2 regions of the Arthrobacter sp. KKT183 genome follow, and region 2 is predicted to be linked to the other one. Evidence: riboswitches for the same ligand, from Rfam matches in the RefSeq annotation. Region 2 holds a riboswitch; the other holds the start of a gene.
What was found. Region 2 has a riboswitch for cyclic di-AMP ahead of ACZ2GY_RS16220 (C40 family peptidase). Riboswitches for the same ligand answer to the same signal wherever they lie in the genome.
Positions count from the first base shown of each region.

Region 1: another riboswitch for cyclic di-AMP. It lies ahead of ACZ2GY_RS02555 (NlpC/P60 family protein); the one in region 2 lies ahead of ACZ2GY_RS16220 (C40 family peptidase).

Region 1 covers NZ_CM145770.1:508,438-517,658, forward strand. Annotated here, with positions in the region: gene ACZ2GY_RS02515 (helicase-associated domain-containing protein) at 1-77, opposite strand, end outside; gene ACZ2GY_RS02520 (hypothetical protein) at 180-443, opposite strand; gene ACZ2GY_RS02525 (cold-shock protein) at 625-1,008, shown strand; gene ACZ2GY_RS02530 (DUF3027 domain-containing protein) at 1,014-1,529, shown strand; gene ACZ2GY_RS02535 (MFS transporter) at 1,603-2,889, shown strand; gene serC (phosphoserine transaminase) at 2,886-4,013, opposite strand; gene ACZ2GY_RS02545 (metal-dependent transcriptional regulator) at 4,254-4,958, shown strand; cyclic di-AMP (ydaO/yuaA leader) riboswitch at 5,077-5,270, shown strand; gene ACZ2GY_RS02550 (M23 family metallopeptidase) at 5,368-6,246, shown strand; cyclic di-AMP (ydaO/yuaA leader) riboswitch at 6,404-6,563, shown strand; gene ACZ2GY_RS02555 (NlpC/P60 family protein) at 6,569-7,375, shown strand; gene ACZ2GY_RS02560 (NlpC/P60 family protein) at 7,399-8,247, shown strand; gene ACZ2GY_RS02565 (HNH endonuclease) at 8,433-8,933, shown strand; gene mobA (molybdenum cofactor guanylyltransferase) at 8,930-9,221, shown strand, end outside.
Region 2 covers NZ_CM145770.1:3,431,818-3,441,038, reverse strand. Annotated here, with positions in the region: gene ACZ2GY_RS16230 (multicopper oxidase family protein) at 1-635, shown strand, start outside; gene ACZ2GY_RS16225 (heparan-alpha-glucosaminide N-acetyltransferase domain-containing protein) at 691-1,941, opposite strand; cyclic di-AMP (ydaO/yuaA leader) riboswitch at 2,580-2,763, shown strand; gene ACZ2GY_RS16220 (C40 family peptidase) at 2,766-3,653, shown strand; gene ACZ2GY_RS16215 (DsbA family protein) at 4,433-5,206, opposite strand; gene ACZ2GY_RS16210 (hypothetical protein) at 5,282-5,764, opposite strand; gene nhaA (Na+/H+ antiporter NhaA) at 6,026-7,396, shown strand; gene ACZ2GY_RS16200 (TrkH family potassium uptake protein) at 7,735-9,141, shown strand.

The DNA of each region.
Region 1 (9,221 bases), 730 kb from region 2:
CGCGCGGACATCAGCCTTCGGAGTTCGGCGTCGCTGCGGGAAACAAGGTCCTCGGCAAGAGCACGGATAGCGGACACCGGATTAACGTTACTCGCACCGGGCGGCGGTGAGATGACTGCCGATGTCTGGGCGTGGGCGCCCGTAGGAAATGGGAATCCAGCGGCGACTATAGGGAAAACTCAGCTGCGCCCGCGCCTAAGAACGCTGACAACCACGCTGGCAGCCATCAACAGGAAGCCGAGCGGCAGAAAGAAGTAGGCAGCGGTAACAAATCCCGGCCAAGCCTCCGCGCCGGCCCACGCGGAGAGGAGCACCGCCACCAGGGACAGCAGGCCGAGGACCGCGAAGCCGACCGCGGCAATGAGCAGGGCCAGCCGCGCACGCCGGGTGTTGCGGCCGCCATCATCGTTGGCGGCAGGGACAGAGGAAGGGTTCTGCGACATGATGCTCCTAGCGTACAAGGACGCGGATCGCCCATTTCGCCCGTCAGTGCCGGGTATCCTGTTAAGGCAGACTTTTTCCCTGCGCAGCCCCGGCTGACTGACACCCTTCCGGTTGCCCTCGGTAACCATTGGTGAAGCGCCAACGGATTGCGCGCAAGTAGTTCGAGAACGAGGTAATTACGTGCCTATCGGCAAGGTCAAATGGTTCGACTCCGAGAAGGGTTTCGGTTTCCTGGCGACGGATGACGGCAAGGAAGTGTTCCTGCATGCCTCGGCGCTTCCGGCCGGCGTGACTGAAGTCAAGGTCGGAACGCGGCTCGAGTTCGGAGTCGCTGACGGACGCAAGGGTCTCCAGGCGCTGTCCGCACGCATTCTTGACGTGCCGCCCTCGGTTGCCAAGGCAACGCGCAAGAACGCTGATGACATGGCCGTGATCACCGAGGATCTGATCCGGCTGCTGGATGATGTGTCCAACGGTTTGCGGCGCGGGCGGTACCCGGACAAGTCGCACTCCGCGAAGGTCGCCGCAGTGCTGCGCGCGGTCGCGGATGATCTGGACGTTTAGCCCGCATGAGTGAAACCCCGGCATCAATGGAAACAGCTGAGGCGGAGCCCGTCGCGACGGCGGCCCCCGCAGCGCCTGCAGCAAAGCGCAGGCCGGTCCGCAAGCCGTCCAGGCCTGACGCTGTGTTGGCTGCGGCGGTGGACGCCGCGCGGAATGGCCTGCTGGAGGTTGCCGGGGAACATGAGGTGGGGGAGCATGTCGGTGCTTTCCCCGATGCCGAGCGGCTCGTGACGCATCGCTTCGCCGCACACGTCCCCGGGTACGAGGGCTGGCACTGGTTCGCAACCCTGGCGCGGGTTCCGCGCGGCAAGGACGCCACGGTCTGTGAAGTAGGGCTGCTGCCCTCCGAAAACGCACTTTTGGCGCCTGACTGGGTGCCCTGGTCTGAACGCGTTCGCCCGGAGGACACAGCGGAGGAAGACGCGGCAGCACCGAAAGCCGTAACTCCGGAAGATGCAACGCCGGAAGATGCAACTTCGGAGGACGCCGCACGGGTTCCGGAGGCTGACGTTGCTGACTGACGCCGAGGCCGCCCCTGGAGGCGAATCTCCAGTTGCCTGAGGTGTGGGGGAGCGCGGAAAGGAAGGCTGCCTGATGGGCATGTTCCGATCCCTGCATATCCACAACTACCGGCTCTGGTTCATCGGCGCCCTGATTTCCAACGTGGGCACCTGGATGCAGCGCACAGCCCAGGACTGGCTTGTCTATGACATCCTCACCGATCAGGACGCCGCGGCTATGGGTATTGTCATGGCCTTGCAGTTGGGGCCGCAGCTCTTCATAGCTCCGTGGGCCGGGCTGATCGCTGACTCCGTTGATCGCCGCAAGCTATTGATGGGAACCCAAGCCGCGATGGCGGCGCTCGGCGTAGGGCTGGGCCTCCTCGTGGTGCTCGGCCTGGCGGAGCTGTGGCATGTTTACGCGTTTGCTCTTGCTCTGGGCTTCGTCTCCGCCATTGACGCTCCCGCGCGCCAGGCCTTCGTCTCCGAACTGGTGCGCGATGATTACCTTCCCAACGCGGTGGCCCTGAACAGCGCCTCTTTCAACGGCGCTCGGATGTTCGGTCCCGCAGTTGCGGGTTTACTCACGGTTGCCGTAGGGCCCGGCTGGGTCTTCCTGATCAACGCAGTGACGTTCGGGGCGATGATCTTCGTCCTCGTCACTATCCGTCAAAAAGAACTGCGTGTACTCAACCGCTCGGCGCCCGGTCGCGGGAGGATCCGAGCAGGTTTCCGCTATGTGCAGCAGCGGCCGGATCTCATGATGGTGATGTTCGCAATTTTCGTGGTCGGAACCTTCGGCTTGAACTTCGCCGTCTATATTGCGGCGATGGCACGCACTGAGTTCGGAACAGGCGCGGGAGTCTTCGGCACGCTGTCCTCGATCATGGCGGTGGGTTCCGTGGCGGGGGCGCTGCTTTCGGCGAGGCGGGACCGGCCGCGGCTCAGGTTCGTCTTCGGAGCAGCCGGTGCCTTTGGCCTCGCGTGCCTGCTGGCTGCGCTGGCACCGTCCGTCTGGCTTTTCGGGCTGGCCCTTGTTCCAGTGGGACTCTTCGCGCTGACGCTGATGACCAGCGCCAACGCCTACGTTCAGACCACAACCGTGCAGGAGATGCGCGGCCGGGTCATGGCCCTGTACTTTGCGATCTTCCTGGGCGGGACGCCTATCGGAGCGCCCATCGTCGGTTGGGTGACCAACGCCTACGGGCCGCGGTGGGGACTGGTGGTCGCTGCGGCGTCGGGCTTCGTGGCCGCGGTGGCCGGGCTGGCCTGGGTAGCGCGGTCGCATCACGTGCGGGTCCGTCTCATCCATCCCTCGCCGCGGCGGCTCAAACTGACCCTTGCCGCGACAGCGCGGAATACTGCGGAACGGAACGGCTAGGAACGCTCCACCACGTAGTCAATGCATTCCAGCAGCGCCGATACGTCGGCGGGCTCGATTGCCACGAAGGTGGCGATGCGCAACTGGTTGCGGCCCAGCTTCCGGTACGGTTCGACGTCGACAATCCCGTTTGCGCGGAGGGTCCTGGCTACGGCGGCAGCGTCAACAGTCTCCGCGAAGTCGATCGTCGCGATGACGTTGGAGCGGTGGTCCGGGTTCTGCACAAAGGGCGCGGCAACGGCGGAGGACTCAGCCCAACTGTAGATGCGGCCGGCGGAATCAGCGGTTCGCGCGGCTGCGAAATCCAGCCCGCCGTTGCTGTTGAGCCACTCGATCTGAGCATTGAGTGTCACAAGCGTGGACAGTGCCGGTGTGTTGTAGGTCTGATTCAGGCGTGAGTTGTCGATCGCCGTCTGAAGGTCGAGGAAGTCCGGGATCCAGCGCTTCGAAGCCTTGATCCCCGCTGCCCTTTCGAGTGCAGCGGGGGAAAAGAGGCCAAGCCAGAGTCCGCCGTCGGACGCGAAGTTCTTCTGCGGAGCAAAGTAGTACACGTCAGCCTCTGAGACGTCCACCGACAACCCGCCGGCAGCGGAGGTTGCATCGATGCAGATGAGCGCGCCGTGATCCGCGCCCGCCACCCGCTCGACCGGCGCCGCCACACCGGTTGAGGTTTCGTTCTGCGGCCAGGCATAGAAGTCGATGCCCGGCTCCGCGACGGGCACCGGCCGGGAGCCGGGGTCAGAGGTGATGACCGTTGACTCGCCCAGGAATGGTGCCTTGGACGTCGCCGCTGCGAACTTGGATCCGAACTCACCAAAGGAGAGATGCTGCGCGCGTGCTTCAACGAGACCGAAGGAGGCGACATCCCAAAAAGCAGTGGACCCTCCAACACCGAGAATCACTTCGTAGCCTTCCGGGGCGCCGAAGAAGTCCATCAAACCGGCCCGGACCGAACCCACCAGATTCTTGACCGGTGCCTGCCGATGTGAGGTTCCAAGCAGGGCCGTTCCTGCCCGGTTCAGCGCTTCCAGCTGCTCGGGGCGCGTTCTGGAGGGACCCGCACCGAACCGGCCATCCTGCGGCAGCAGCTCGGCGGGGATGCGGATGTCGGCGGGATCGCTCATGGTTACTCCAGGGAGGTTGCTTGCGATGGGGTCGCAGACCATTCTGCCCCAGCACGCTCAGCGCAGATGCATTGTGACCGGCTTCGGATGCGCCCGGATCAGCGGGGCGGGTGACGCTGTGTAAATGGGTTAACCTTGTGGGGCGTAGGGATGACGACGGCGGCCCATCTGTTGGGCACTGCAGGCAGCCGCTGCATCAACGCTCAAACCGCACCAGTGCCAAGGAGCTGAACCCCGCAAATGACGGACCTCATCGACACCACCGAGATGTATCTGCGGACAATCCTTGAACTTGAGGAAGAAAACATCGTTGCGCTGCGTGCCCGGATCGCCGAGCGCCTTCGTCACTCAGGCCCTACGGTCTCGCAGACTGTCGGTCGGATGGAACGTGACGGACTCGTAGTGGTGACCGGCGACCGTCACCTTGAACTGACCGAGCTCGGGCGCCGGCGGGCCACCGAGGTGATGCGCAAGCATCGGCTGGCGGAACGACTGCTCTCCGATGTCATCGGCCTGGACTGGGCCTACGTCCACGATGAGGCGTGCAGGTGGGAACACGTGATGAGCGAGCGGGTTGAGCGGCGCCTGTATGAGCTGCTGGGCCAGCCGACCGAATCACCCTACGGCAATCCCATCCCTGGCCTTGAGGCCCTGGGCGGTACCCCGTCGGAAGCGTTCACCTTGGGCGTGCGCACGCTTACGGACACGATGGCAAACTACACTGCGGGTTCGATTGTGACCCTTGTCCGGCTGGCCGAACCCATTCAGGTGGATCCCGAACTGCTGACCCAACTGGACGAAGGCGGTCTGCGTCCCGGAGCGCAGATGACCCTACAGGCAGTGGGAGACTACGTGTCCGTTCGGGTGCCCGGCGTGGAGGGTGCGCTGGAGTTGCCGCCGGAAGTTGCTTCGCATGTTTTTGTGGCGGTTCAGCCGCAGTTCTGAGGCGCCGGACCTGGAAGGCTCTGGATTCCCGAAGGATATCCACAGCATGGTTACGAAATGATTACTTTCCGGCGCTCACGGCTATAGTTGGTTCCTGGCGCTGATACTCCAGCGTTACCTGGTTCGCCTGCCTAACCCTGTCAGCGAACGCAGTGTTACACAGATGGACAGGGGCGGAGGACCCACAACCGGTCATGGCATGCCATGGCCTTGGGGTGAAGTTCGGATGCTGCCACACCGCAGGGATCTGAACCGAGTTTTCTCATACTCGAATCCGACAGCTAACTTCGCAGGCAAAAAATGAGAAAGGGTCTCCTTGTCGAACACTGCTTCGGGGCGCCGCCGTGCGAGCACCCCGGTCGCTGAAGCGCGGCCACGCGATGCGCATAGGCGGGAACGAGCTGAGCGCTTGGCACGTCAGGCTGCGGACAAAGCAGCAGCGCCGTCCAGCCCGGTGTGCACTGAAATCAACGCTTTCCCGGCGCCGGTTTCCACCTGCCCGGATAATCCGCTGCCCCGCCGTGAAGCCCGCACCGGAACGGTAGCCCCGGTAGTTTCCTTACGCCCCCGTGATGCCCAACGCACCGAACGACGACGCCGCGCAGCCAGCACTCGCCGCGACGTTTCCTTCGCCGGACTCAGCCAGAAGGTTGCCATTGCGGCCGCTGCCTCTGGCATGGTGCTCACGGTTGCGCTGCCCACCACCGCCGCAGTGGTGCCCGCTGAAGCGCAAACCGTGGCTGCTGCAGCTGAGCAGGAAGAACTGCAGCCAGTGCAGGCTGCCGCCGGTGCGGATGTCTCATTTGACCGCGCGGCACTGCACAGCACCTTCGATCCCGATGCGAAGCTTGCCGAGATCGTTTCCGCATCCGGTGGAGACATCGTGACTGCGGAGGCCAAGGGCTCTCTCTCAGCACCCTTGGACCGTATGGTGATGAGCTCCGCTTTCGGAGCCAGGATCAGCCCAATCACCGGTGCAGGGGAACTCCACACCGGACAGGACATGAGCGAAGCCTGCGGGACCTCCGTCTTGGCGGCTGCGGCCGGCACCGTCACGTTTGCAGGCTGGCACGCATACGGGGGCGGCAACCGTGTGGTGATCAAGCATGCCAACGGACTGGAAACCACCTACAACCACCTGTCGGCCATGGACGTGGCGGTGGGCCAGGTTGTGGAGCGTGGCGACGCGATAGCACGCGTGGGTTCCACAGGCGCCTCAACCGGATGCCACCTGCATTTTGAGGTCCTTGTCGACGGCAAAAACGTCGATCCGCTCGGCTGGCTCTGAGTCATTTTCCGCGCCGGTTGGCCGCGTCGTAATCATGAACACACCGTTCCGTGACCGGAATGTGACATAGCCAGAGAACTGATGTACCGTCTAACTCGTGCCGAATCGCAGGGGGTTCGGCGGCACTCGTGCAGATCGCCTAGCTCTGCCACTGTACGAGTTCCGTTCGCAACAATCGCATGGCAGGGGCGGGGGAACCAATTGTGGGCTTCTTCTTGAAGTCCTTGGGGTTAAGTCGCTGGATCTGAGACGATCCGCGGCCGGGTGACTCCCATCCGAATCCGACAGCTCACCTCGCAGGCGTAGGGAGAGGCAATTCAACGTGTCAAATAGCTCTGCGCTGGGGCGCCATCGTGCGGTTCCGGCTCATACAAATTCGCTCGCAGCCATTTCCAGGGCTGTGTCTTCGAACGCAGGTTCCGTAGGACGCCAGGCAGCAGTCATCGTCGCTGCTTCCGGACTCGTCCTCACCGCAGGCCTTCCGGCTCATGGCGCTTCTGACGCCCAGCGCTCGGCCCAGGCAGTCAAGACCCTCAGTGCCGTGGCAGCTCAGCCGGTCAGCGTCAGCGCCGCCGCTGACGCAACCGTCACCTTCGAGCGAGCAGCCGTTGAAGCTGTAGCAGCTCCGGTCGTCGAGGCTGTTGAGCCCGCCCCAGCCGTCACAGTGCAGGCTGAAGCAGTAGTTCAGAATGAAGCAGCTGTGGCCGCTCCGGCCCCGGTCGTTGAGCCCGCCGTCGAGGTTGCGGCAGCTCCCCAGGCAGAGGTTGAGGTAAAGGCTCCCGCCGCTGAGGCTCCGGCTCCCGTCGAGGCGCCCACCTCCAGCGGAATCGGCGCAGCGCTCGTAGGCTCGGCCTACTCGCAGATCGGCGTTGCCCAGGATTGCACCGCCATGGTTGAGAAGGCACTGCGCTCAATCGGCAAGTCGGTCGGGGACATCGCGCCGAGCGATTTCTTCGCTTTCGGCTCAGTCGTTTCCACTCCTGCACCCGGTGACCTCGTTGTCTCCGCAGGTCACGTTGCCATCTACGTAGGTAACGGCCAGGTCATCAGCGGTGGCCTGAACGGTATGAATACCGGGCTGCACAGCCTGTCCGATCTCGCTGGCTCTAGCTTCGTCCGCGTTAGCTAAGAACAGATACCTGGAGCACACACATGACCTCTAACACCCGTGCCATAGCGCGCCACCGCGCCGAAGTGCAGCGTTCAGCCCACCTCTCCTCCATTGCCCGCGCAGTCAGTGACAACGCCGGCGGTGTAGGTCGCCAGGCAGCCGTCATCGCGGCGGCTTCGGGCCTCGTTCTGTCCAGCGGAGTCGCGGCCAACGCTGTGGAGCTGCCCGCGGAGCGCAACACCGTCACCACCACGCTTGAGGTTCAGGGCGCCAAGGCCCCGATTCAGGCCCCGGCGGATGCCAAAATCTCCTTCAACAAGGCTGCCGTCAAGGCAGTGGCGGCGCCCACTGTGGCTGCCCCTGTTGTCGAGGCTGTACCTGTTGTGCAGCCGCAGGCCCAGATCATCGAAGCCGCTCCGGTGGCGGAGACAGCTACAGTCGCAGAAGCAGCACCCGCCGTCGTAGCGGAGGCCGCTGTCGCCATACAGGCAGCGGCTCCTGTTGCTGCACCGGCTGCTGTCGCCGAGAAGCCCGCGCCCGCAGCTCCCCAGGTCTCCTCGGGTGTAGCGGCCACCATTGCTGCCGCTGCGCAGGGTCAGCTCGGAGTAATCCAGGACTGCACCCGCCTCGCCAGCAACGCCCTTGCCGCTGCCGGCATCAACTTCCATGGATGGCCGGCCGGCTATCTCTCCCTCGGCCGCACGGTCAGCGCCGCGGAAGCTATTCCCGGCGATCTCATCTACTACGCTGACGGTGGCATGGGCGCAGCCCACATCGCTGTATACATCGGTGGAGGGCAGGCCGTTCACGGTGGTTTCAATGGCAACCAGACCGTTGTGGCACCTGCAGAACTCGGCTCCGGCGGTGTTTACATCCGCGTTGGCGGCTGATCTCCCTTACCCTCCCTCGACAAAGCCCTCTGCCTATCAGGCGGAGGGCTTTGTCGTGCGTGGCGATTGACGGATCCTCCCGGCAACGGCTTACTCTTGCACTGTCAATCCGAAGTACCTTCGCCGTAGCTTCAGGGACCTCAGGGATTCAATCCTGCGGCTATGGATGGCAAAGAGGAATGTGCATGCGCACTCTCGTTCTGAATGCTGGATACGAACCACTGGCGGTCGTGACCTTCCGCCGGGCGCTCGTGCTTGTTCTTACGGGCAAGGCCAGCGTCGTCGCAGAAGGGGAGGACCCGGTAGTGGGCCCCAACGAAGTGCTGTCGCGGCCATCAGTCATCCTCCTCAACAGGTATGTGAAGATCCCCTACCGTAGCGGCACCGTCGCGACCCGCCGTGGAGTGCTCCGGCGTGACAACCACCTGTGCGCCTACTGCGGCAAGCCTGCCTCGACCATTGATCACGTTGTTCCGCGATCGCGTGGGGGCGAGGACAGTTGGGAGAATCTGGTGGCCTGCTGCCTACGCTGCAACAACGCCAAGGGTGACAAGACACTGGCCTCGCTGGGTTGGTCCCTGCGAATTGTGCCTACGCCGCCCCGGGGGACGTTCTGGCAGATCCGGGAACTGGAAAAACCGCTGCCGCAGTGGAGCGAATTCCTGCCCGCTGACAACGCCGCGTGAGCAATACACGCGACGGCCGGGGCGCCGGTAGCATTGCCGCCGGTGTCGGTGGCGCCAGCGAGTTGATGTACGACGCCGTTGTGCTCACCGGAGGCAGGTCCTCAAGGCTCGGAGGGGTCCCCAAGTCAACCCTGATCGTCGATGGATTCTCCCTTCTGGAACGAACCTGCAGCGCTCTGAATGAAGCCCGGCGGCTTGTCGTTGTTGGCGGACCGGCGCCCGATCTGCCGCCCCGGGCGGAACTGGTACGGGAAGACCCGCCCTTCGGGGGGCCGGCAGCGGCGGTGA
Region 2 (9,221 bases):
CCGGGCAGCGGATTGAACTGCGGAACCTTTCGAACAAGAACAACGTCGACTACGACTTCACCGACCGGATCATGGCCTTCGATGTCACGGACCAGCCCGTGGACACCTCCGATCACACGTGGAAGACCATCTCGCAGACATTGGCTTCCAGTGAAGTGATGGACCTGCGTCCGGCCCGCGACACCCGGGTGCGCAAGTTCCGGGTGAAGCGCGATAACGATGTCTGGGTCATCGGGGAGGACTCCTGGGAGGACATCATCGCCAGCGGATTCCGGCGGGTCATCGCTGACCCGGACTTGGGCGCCACGGAAATCTGGGAATTTGAAAACAGTTCGGGTGGCTGGTTCCACCCGATCCACATTCACCTCGTGGACTTCCAGATCCTCAGCCGTAACGGCCGGCCTCCATTCTCCTATGAGATGGGACCCAAGGACGTGGTGTACGTGGGTGAAGGAGAAACCGTTCGTCTCCTCATGAAATTCGGTCCACACCGCGGAAAGTACATGATCCACTGCCACAACCTCCCTCACGAGGACCACGACATGATGACCCAGTTCAGCGTCGGCCTGAAACCCGGCGACGTGGACCTCAACGACCCGATGAAGGCTGCCCCAGCCTTCTGGGACGGGGAGTAGCCCAGCCAATACCCGCTCTCCTGCGGCCCAGGCAGCCTGTCGGCTCCAGGAACAATCACTCGGATTCCTTGCCGCATGCTGACGTAGCGCTGGCCAATATTCCTCCGGCTGGTGCAGTAGCTCTCAGATACGCAGGCGGCTGCGACTGCTCCGGGCTGCACCTGCCCCTTGGGAAATGAGAGATTCGAGCGGGCCCCGGGATTTCAGATGGTGGAAGATGAGGCCGAGCACCACCGCTATCACCGCCTGCACCCAGAACAGTTGTACCGGGTGGGGTATCGGATTGAGTTGCTGAACCACGCTCATGACGCATATATGCAGCGCGTACAACGACAGCGTCATGGCCCCGGGCGCTGATAATGGCAGGAGAAGATTCCGATACCTGCGCGTCAACAGTAAACACAAACCGATCGTCGCCGCCGCTGACCCAGCTACGTGCAGAAGGTCCAGGGGGGGCACCCGAGTGCGGGGCACTCACCGCGAGCCACCACCACGTCCCGTACTGGTCGATCCCGGCGAGCCCGACCTGGAGCATCGCTTCAAGGGGGTAGGTGCTTCCCTCAAGTGTTTCCGAGAGGGCCTTCAGTCCGCCTCCTGGCCCGAGCAGCTGCCAACTGAGCAGCTTCGCCATGACGGCCGCTGTGAGGCCAACACCGAGCAGTCCCAGTTGGGCGCCAAGACGCTCGAGGTTGAGGCGACCGATGGCCATACCTACCAAGACGAAAGTGATCCATTGCAACACGGGGTAATAACCCGTTAGGAAGATGTCGGCGAAAAGCGTTTGAGGTGTGATGAAGTGCCCGAAGAGCGGGTTAGCACCTAAGGACGGCGGATCCACCTTCTGCAGCACCAACGGTCGTAGCAGGTACGCCGCAACCGGTGATAGCAGCATCCACATACCAGCCCACCCAGCCAGGGCCTTGAACGGCAGCCCGATGAAGGGCAGGGCGACGAGAAACAGGATGCTGTAGTGGAACAGGATGATCGCGATGTTCGTCTCCACTGAGCCAAGTGCCAGCCCGATTAGTGCGATGATCAGGGCGCGGATAGCGATGCCCCTGCGGTCTGCAGCAAGGACACCACCACGGTGCGGCGAGTTTCCGCCCGTGAGGAGGGTAAGTCCGATGCCTGCGACGACGGCGAAAAGACCTGAGGCCCGGCCGGAAAAGGCCAGCGCTGTCCACGTTGCTTCGCCGGTGCCTGAGGAGTAGAGCGGAAAAACGTGGGTGCTCATCATCCCGAAGAGCGCCACTCCCCGGGCAGCGTCAATGCCGGTCAGCCGCCGTGGGAGAAGCTTGGTGTGCATTTGCAGATGTTCTCATAGAGCCCAACGTCCCCCTACACATCGATGCACCGGTTCTGTTATCCCGGAGCATTGTTGCCGGCACAGCGGAGCGCCACCCGGTTACTGTGACGGCTGCACCAAACCGGAAACTTAATGGCCTGGCGGCTCCCCTCGGATGGTTTCGCGGGAAGCCAGGAGGATGGCTGCCAACGTAGACTGCCGCCATGGAATACATCTCCGTCCTCTTGCCCTCAGCGGCCGTAGGTACCATCTTCTACTTCACGATGCGGGCCATCTTCGGTGCTGACAGGGCCGAACGGGAAGCGCAAGCCGCCGCCGAACGCGAAGTACCACACACCACACCTGCTCTAGCCGCTGGCCGGGAAACTTCGTCAGAGAATCGGAGTTGAAACCCATTTAGGGAGCACGAGGACACACCGCCTCCTCTGTCTCATCTTGGGTGAAGACATCGCCGCCGATTACCGTATGCGGAGGGCTGGGAGACATTCACAACCAACTCCCTCAGTTGTCTTTCCTTGGACTATCGAGCACCATCCGGCGTTGCCGTTATGTGATTGTGACTTTCAGTGTGACTACAGATATGATTCTCGCGGTGTCAGGGCCTAGATATGGGTGACACCCCTCCAGCAGATTGCTTAACTCTGTCGCTGCGGAGGTCCGTTCCGAAACGAATCACGGCAGAGGCGGGGGAACCGGTAAGCGGGTTTCGAAAGAAATCCTAGGGGTTAAGGCGTAAGCCGCACTCATTTCAGTGCTGCTGTATGCCCGGGTGACTCCCATCCGAATCCGACAGCTAACCTCGCAGGCATTGGGAGAGGCTAACCATGTCCAAGAACCGTCATATCGCACGTCACCGTGCCGTCCCCGCCAACCCCCTGCACAATGTTGCCAAAGCGGCTTCCTCCGGGGTTACAACAATGGGACGCCCGGCAGCTGTAGTTGTTGCCGTGTCCGGCCTGATGCTCGGGTCGACACTGCCAGCCACCGCCGGAGCGACCTCCACCCCGTCCACCGCAGCGCAGCAAGCGGTGGACACCGCGGCCACCGCAGCAGTTAGTGTCGCCTCACCAGCTGCAGTAGCAGCACCCGGGGCTGCTACGCACACTGTCCAGCCGGGGGACACGCTTGGGAAGATCGCGGCTTCCTACGGGGTCAGCCTCGAAACAATCTTCGCGGCCAACGGCCTCGGATGGGAGTCCATCATCTACCCTGGCGATGTCATCGCCCTGGCAGGCGGCGGCGCCAGCCACCCGAACGGTGCAGCAACTCCAGCTGCTCCAGCGCCGGTAGCTCCGGCACCGGCAGTACCTGCGCAGGTTGAAACCAGCACCATGGGCATCACCACAGCGTCGAGCACCATTGAGCGTGCTCCTGCCCAGGCATCGACTGTGGCGGCCAGCGGTGTTGGTGCGGCGCTGGTTGCTTCTGCTTACGGGCAGCTCGGCGCCACCCAGGACTGCACCATCCTTGTTGAGGTTGCGTTGCGCTCCATCGGCAAGTCCGTTGGGGACCTCGGTCCGACCCAGTTCTACCAGTACGGCACCGTGGTCAGCACCCCCGCACCTGGTGATCTTGTTATCCGTCCTGGACATATCGGCATCTACGTCGGTAATGGTCAGGTCATCAGCAGCGGAATGAACGGCGTCAACGCAACCCTGCTACACCCGCTTTCGGACCTGGCAGGATCCTCCTACGTCCGCGTCAGCGCATAACGCAACCAACACTCATAAGAGGAAGGGGAGGCCAACCCACACGGGTTGTCCTCCCCTTCCTCTTTGTCATTCCCGGGATCGAACGCATCCACAACACCCAACAAGATGGGCGTGCCGGTAACCGCACAGCAGGGGCGGCGGCTACCGGCACTGAGGGCCCGCTCTGATAGCCCTCGTCGCACCGACAGGGGCGGTGCGCAGTCCAGCGTACCGATGGATTCTGGGCAGGGGCTGAAGGGAACCGCCTGAGGAAGCTTCGGGCGACATTGGAGCTGGAACGAAAAGAAAGGTTTTTGTCTATCACCGGATGACCAGCCAGCCGCCGCGGACGTAGAGGAACGTAGCCTCTGTCTCGGGCGTTGGATAGGCTGTGAGCTCTCGCAACGGACACCCCGCTGTGAGAGGAGTGTCCGCAATTACAGGTCGAGCGCCGTCCGGGGATCGGTTAGCGCAGCTTGAAGTTATTCGAACCGCCCTGGTTCGTACCGTTCTGGAGATACGGGACGCCTGTGAAGCGGCAGGCGATGGTCACCGTCCTGATCATGATTTACCGGACGAGGGGTGGACTGTTCAGCAGCAGCTACTGTCTGCGGCAGTGCAGGACCTGAAAGATCTCGACGGGGTTCTCCAGGAACTCAGAACGCACATCGCGTCTTCTCCAACGCGCTAGCATGTTCTGCCATCAACTTCTTGGCCTTCAACAGAGGATTCCCGGCGGAGGTTAGTTCGCGACGTCCTGACAACGCTCCACTGCTCCCGAGATCCGGGTTCAGTTTCCGCTAACGCTGCGGCCTGCCCTCTTCGACGGGACGCGGGGTGGCCCCATTTGGTGTCCGGTGCACCGCGTCGGCTACTTGTTCGCGGAACCCGTCGAAGGATGTGGCCTGGCGTGACTTCCCGTCCAGCAGGAAGAACGTCGAACCTCTCTCTACCCCTGCCTTCTGAGCCTCGGTTCGGTCGGCTTCAACCTGCTGCATCGTTCGGGGGTCTGCCACGTCGGCATCGAACCTTGCCAAGTCCAGTCCAAGATCCCGGGCGATTTCTCGATGTCGCTGGTGGACCGACGTGTTCTCACGGCTTCCGGTAGTAACCGGATCCGAGCGGTTATCTTCCAGAGCGGCAAGGAAGTCCCGGAATCTGCCTTGTTTATCTGCCGCCTCCAGAGCGACCGCTGCCGTCCAGGCGTCCTCCGTTGAGGGCAGGTGCCTGACCGCAAAGGACAGATACTCGCCGAAATCGCGTTCCAGCACGCGCAAATAAGAGTAGATGGACCCGGAATTTGGCCCACCGACGTCAAGGTACTGAATCAACATCGTGCGCTCATCTGGAGCGCGGAACAGCAATCGGCCGCTATCGCTCAACGTCTGCCTCAGGGTTACATGAAGCAGGTCGGGCCCAACGCTGGCTTTCCCTGCTTCCGGATTCCCGGTGACGGTTCGGTACCCCCGGGGCGGCGAGGGCAATGATGTTGACCTGCGGCCGGCAGCGAAGGCGATCCCTCCCAGGAGAACAACCAATGCAACGGGGATGAGGGCCGCCAGCCAGGGATTCATCAATCACTTCGTTTCTGTTTACCGTGCCGAGCCGAGTTACCTGCGGGTAACGGTGGTGTTACCAGGGTGTGGTAGTTACGGAACCGACAGGGAAGGGGAACGGGTATCAATGCCATGAATTTTAGCTGCTTCGCGCAGCGCCCACCTGGCCCGTTTCCGGTCACCTGCAGCATCATAGGCGCAGGAAAGCCGATACCAGCTCCTCCAATCCTGAGGTGTTTTCTCAACGTCTGCCTTGAACCGGGGGAATCGTTCATCGGCTGCAGCAAGGATGATCCTTCCCGCAGGGGAGCGCGGCAGATCATCCACCGGTAGCGACCCCTCGCTCTCCAGAATGCGACCCATCCGCTGTGCCCTGATACCGAACACAATTTCGTGGAAGACGGCCCACACCCCTATTAGGGGCAGGAGTAGGTAAGCGATTCCGAACACTTGTGCCGCGGGGGCTGGGTCGCCGAGGAGAAGGACACTTCGTTGAAAGGAGACAGCGAGCCAGAACAGGCACAGCAGGGTCACCAGCAGTACTCCTGCCTTTGCACGTGTGGCGAATAAGATCACCGCAGTTGCTTTCACTACAAGGCCTCCGACGGCACAGACAACGAAAATGATTAAGGTCTAAGAGAAAGCCGCAATTGCGGCCCCGCCGAGGACACAGCACTCAGTGCGTTCCCTATGGCAGGCCGATATTACCGCAAGCAGCGCCTCGTTGAGGGCCTGGCTGTCGGTCGCGCCAATAATTCTACGTAGACTAACGCTCCAGTGAGCCGGGACTTTGGTTGTCCCGCGTACGCTCGAAACACACCACAAGGAGTCGCCGCGATGTCCAGCCACGACCGGGCACCAGGTCCGGAGGATCACAGCCACGACACCCTCGGTCGGGGCAGCTACCGTGAGGTGTTGCGGGTTGCAGAGATCCTGCGCAAGGAGACCGTTGGCGGGATGCTACTGGTGGCCGCGGCGCTGGTCGCAATCGTCTGGGCGAATTCTCCGTTCGCGGAAAGCTACTTCGCCCTGCGCGACTATGAGGTCGGTTACGAGCCCGGGCACCTTCGGCTTAGCCTCGGCACGTGGGCCGCCGACGGGTTGCTGGCCATATTTTTCTTCCTTGTGGGCCTCGAGCTCAAACGCGAGTTCGTAGCCGGGGACCTGCGTCAATTCAGTAAGGCCATTGTGCCTGTAGCGGCCGCTGCGGGCGGGGTCATCGTCCCAGCCCTGTTGTACACCGCATTCAACGCCTCCAACCCCGAAACCGCCGGCGGCTGGGCCATCCCAACCGCTACAGACATCGCCTTTGCGGTGGCGGTGCTGGCCATCATCGGATCCCACCTGCCCCCTGCCCTGCGGCTGTTCCTCCTGACCCTGGCGGTGGTCGATGACCTGATGGCCATTACGATCATCGCCGTGTTCTACACCGAAGAGGTGGCCTTCACCCCGCTGCTGCTGGCCCTGGTTCCACTGGGTGTCTTTACTTTCCTCGCCCAGCGTTACAGCCGGTTCTTCGGGCTTCATGCCTGGGCTGCCTGGGTGATCCTCCTGCCTCTGGGGCTGGTGGTTTGGGCGTTGGTCCACGAAGCCGGTGTCCACGCCACGGTGGCGGGGGTCCTGCTCGGGTTTGCGGTCCCAGTTAAGCAGGGCCAAGCCAGCGAGGGTCCCGAGGCTGGGCGTGGCCTCGCCGAGGAATTCGAGCACCGTTTCCGCCCAATCTCGGCAGGCTTCGCCGTGCCCGTGTTCGCGTTCTTTTCCGCAGGGGTTGCTGTGGGGGGTTGGGAAGGAATAACAACCGCGATGACCGCACCAGTGACACTCGGCATCGTCGTCGGCCTGGTACTGGGCAAGCCCATCGGGATACTCGGCACCACCTGGCTGACCACCAAGATCACCCGCCGTCACCTGGATCCCTCCTTTCGATGGATAGACCTGGTGGGCGTGGCGCTGCTGGCAGGTATCGGCTTCACCGTTTCGCTGCTGGTCGCCGAGCTGAGCTTCGACCCGGCCAGCAGCGCGGCCGATCAGGCCAAGGTTGCCGTTCTGAGCGCCTCCGTCCTGGCCTCTCTGCTGGCCAGCGTGCTGTTGCGGGTCCGCAACCGCCGTTACCGGGAGATTGAGGAACTCGATTCTGTCGACGCCGACCGTGACGGCGTTCCCGATGTGTACGAGAAAGGTGAGGTCCGGGGGGACGGACGTACCTAGAGGGCGAGAATCACATCTGCAGCATCAAATGGAAGCGTCCGCTGGTCAATCCGGCAGTCCCCGCAATGTAGGATCCCGGTGCCTTCGATCCGGTGCGGGCACTGAACACAGCTGTGTGACGCGATCGCCCCGTCCGGCACTCGTACTCTCAGTATCCGGAGAACTCGTCACGATAGGTGCACTGGAATCAATGCCCGTCACTTCCAGTGCGCTCTGGATTGGTAAACGAGCAGGTGCTGAGGTGAGAGGTCCGGCCCGCAAGTCCTTGGTCGAAAGTGATTTACTACTCGAAGGGCTGCTAACGGCAGCCCCACCCGAGGCGGAGCGGAACAGCACGGATGGTACGAGCACACCCCTCGTGGTTGGAAGGGGAGGACCGCCTGCGACTGCTGGGCAGGGCGCGTAACTTCATCGACGGCATCGTCAATAGTTCACCGGCACGGGTGGTCTTACTCGTCTTCTTCGTGGTCGTGCTGATCTTCACTGCACTACTCAGCTTGCCTTTCGCCACGCGTTCAGGGCAGTCAGCGCCTCTCCACGACGCTCTGTTCACAGCCGTTTCCGCGGTGTGTGTCGTCGGGCTGACCGTTGTGTCCACTGCCGACTACTGGTCTTTCTTCGGCCAGCTGATTATTCTTATCGGCATTTTTGTGGGAGGTCTGGGTACCCTGACCCTTGCCTCCCTCCTGGCTCTGGTGGTGAGCAAGCGGCTGGGCGTCCGGGGCAAGCTCCTCGCCCAGTCCGCCCTCAACAACGCGAGCCGCCTCGGTGAGGTGGGCACCCTGCTGCGCATTGTCATCACCACTTCCGTGGCGGTGGAACTGGTGCTGGCCCTGGCCCTGATCCCTCGGTTCATGATTCTCGGCGAGCCCTTCTGGCTCGCGGTTTGGCACGGTGTTTTCTACTCGATTTCGGCCTTCAACAACGCCGGATTCACCCCGCACTCCGACGGCCTCGTCCCCTATGAAACCGATTTGTGGATCCTCGTACCGCTGATGGTCGGAGTGTTCGTCGGCAGCCTCGGCTTTCCGGTCATCCTCATCCTCGTTCAATACCGCCACCACGTCCGGAAGTGGAGCCTGCACACCAAGCTCACCATCAACGTCTCGCTCATCCTGCTCTTCGCCGGGATGGTGCTGTGGGGGTTGATGGAGTGGTCTAATTCCGAAACCATCGGAGGCTTGAGCGCAAGCGACAAGATCATTAACGCGCTCTTCGCCTCGGTCATGACCCGCTCCGGCGGATTCAACCTGGTTGACCAGGCTCAGATGGAACCGACCACGATGCTCCTGACCGATGCCCTCATGTTCGCCGGCGGCGGCTCGGCGTCGACAGCTGGCGGTATCAAGGTCACAACCATCGCCGTGATGTTCCTGGCCATCCTCGCCGAAGCCCGCGGTGATTCCGACGTCAGCGTCTACGGCAGGAAAATCCCGCAAGGCGCCATGCGGGTGGCTATCTCCGTCATTTTCACGGGTGCGACCATTGTCCTCGTCGGGACCGGCCTCATTCTCTGGATCTCCGGGGAGGAACTCAGCCGTGTGCTCTTCGAAGTGATCTCCGCGTTCGCAACCTGCGGCCTGAGCACCAACCTCAGCGCCGAACTCCCACCCGAAGGTAAGTACGTACTGTCGGCCCTGATGTTCGCCGGCCGCCTCGGAACAATTACCGTTGCTTCCGCGCTGGCACTGCGTCAGCGCGGTACGCTCTACCACTACCCGGAAGAAAGGCCGATCATCGGCTGAGAGACCAGCCACAACGCGCCCCGGCTGATAGAACTTGAACGTTTCGGTTCCGCGATCGCCCCCTGCTTCACAAGCTGAGC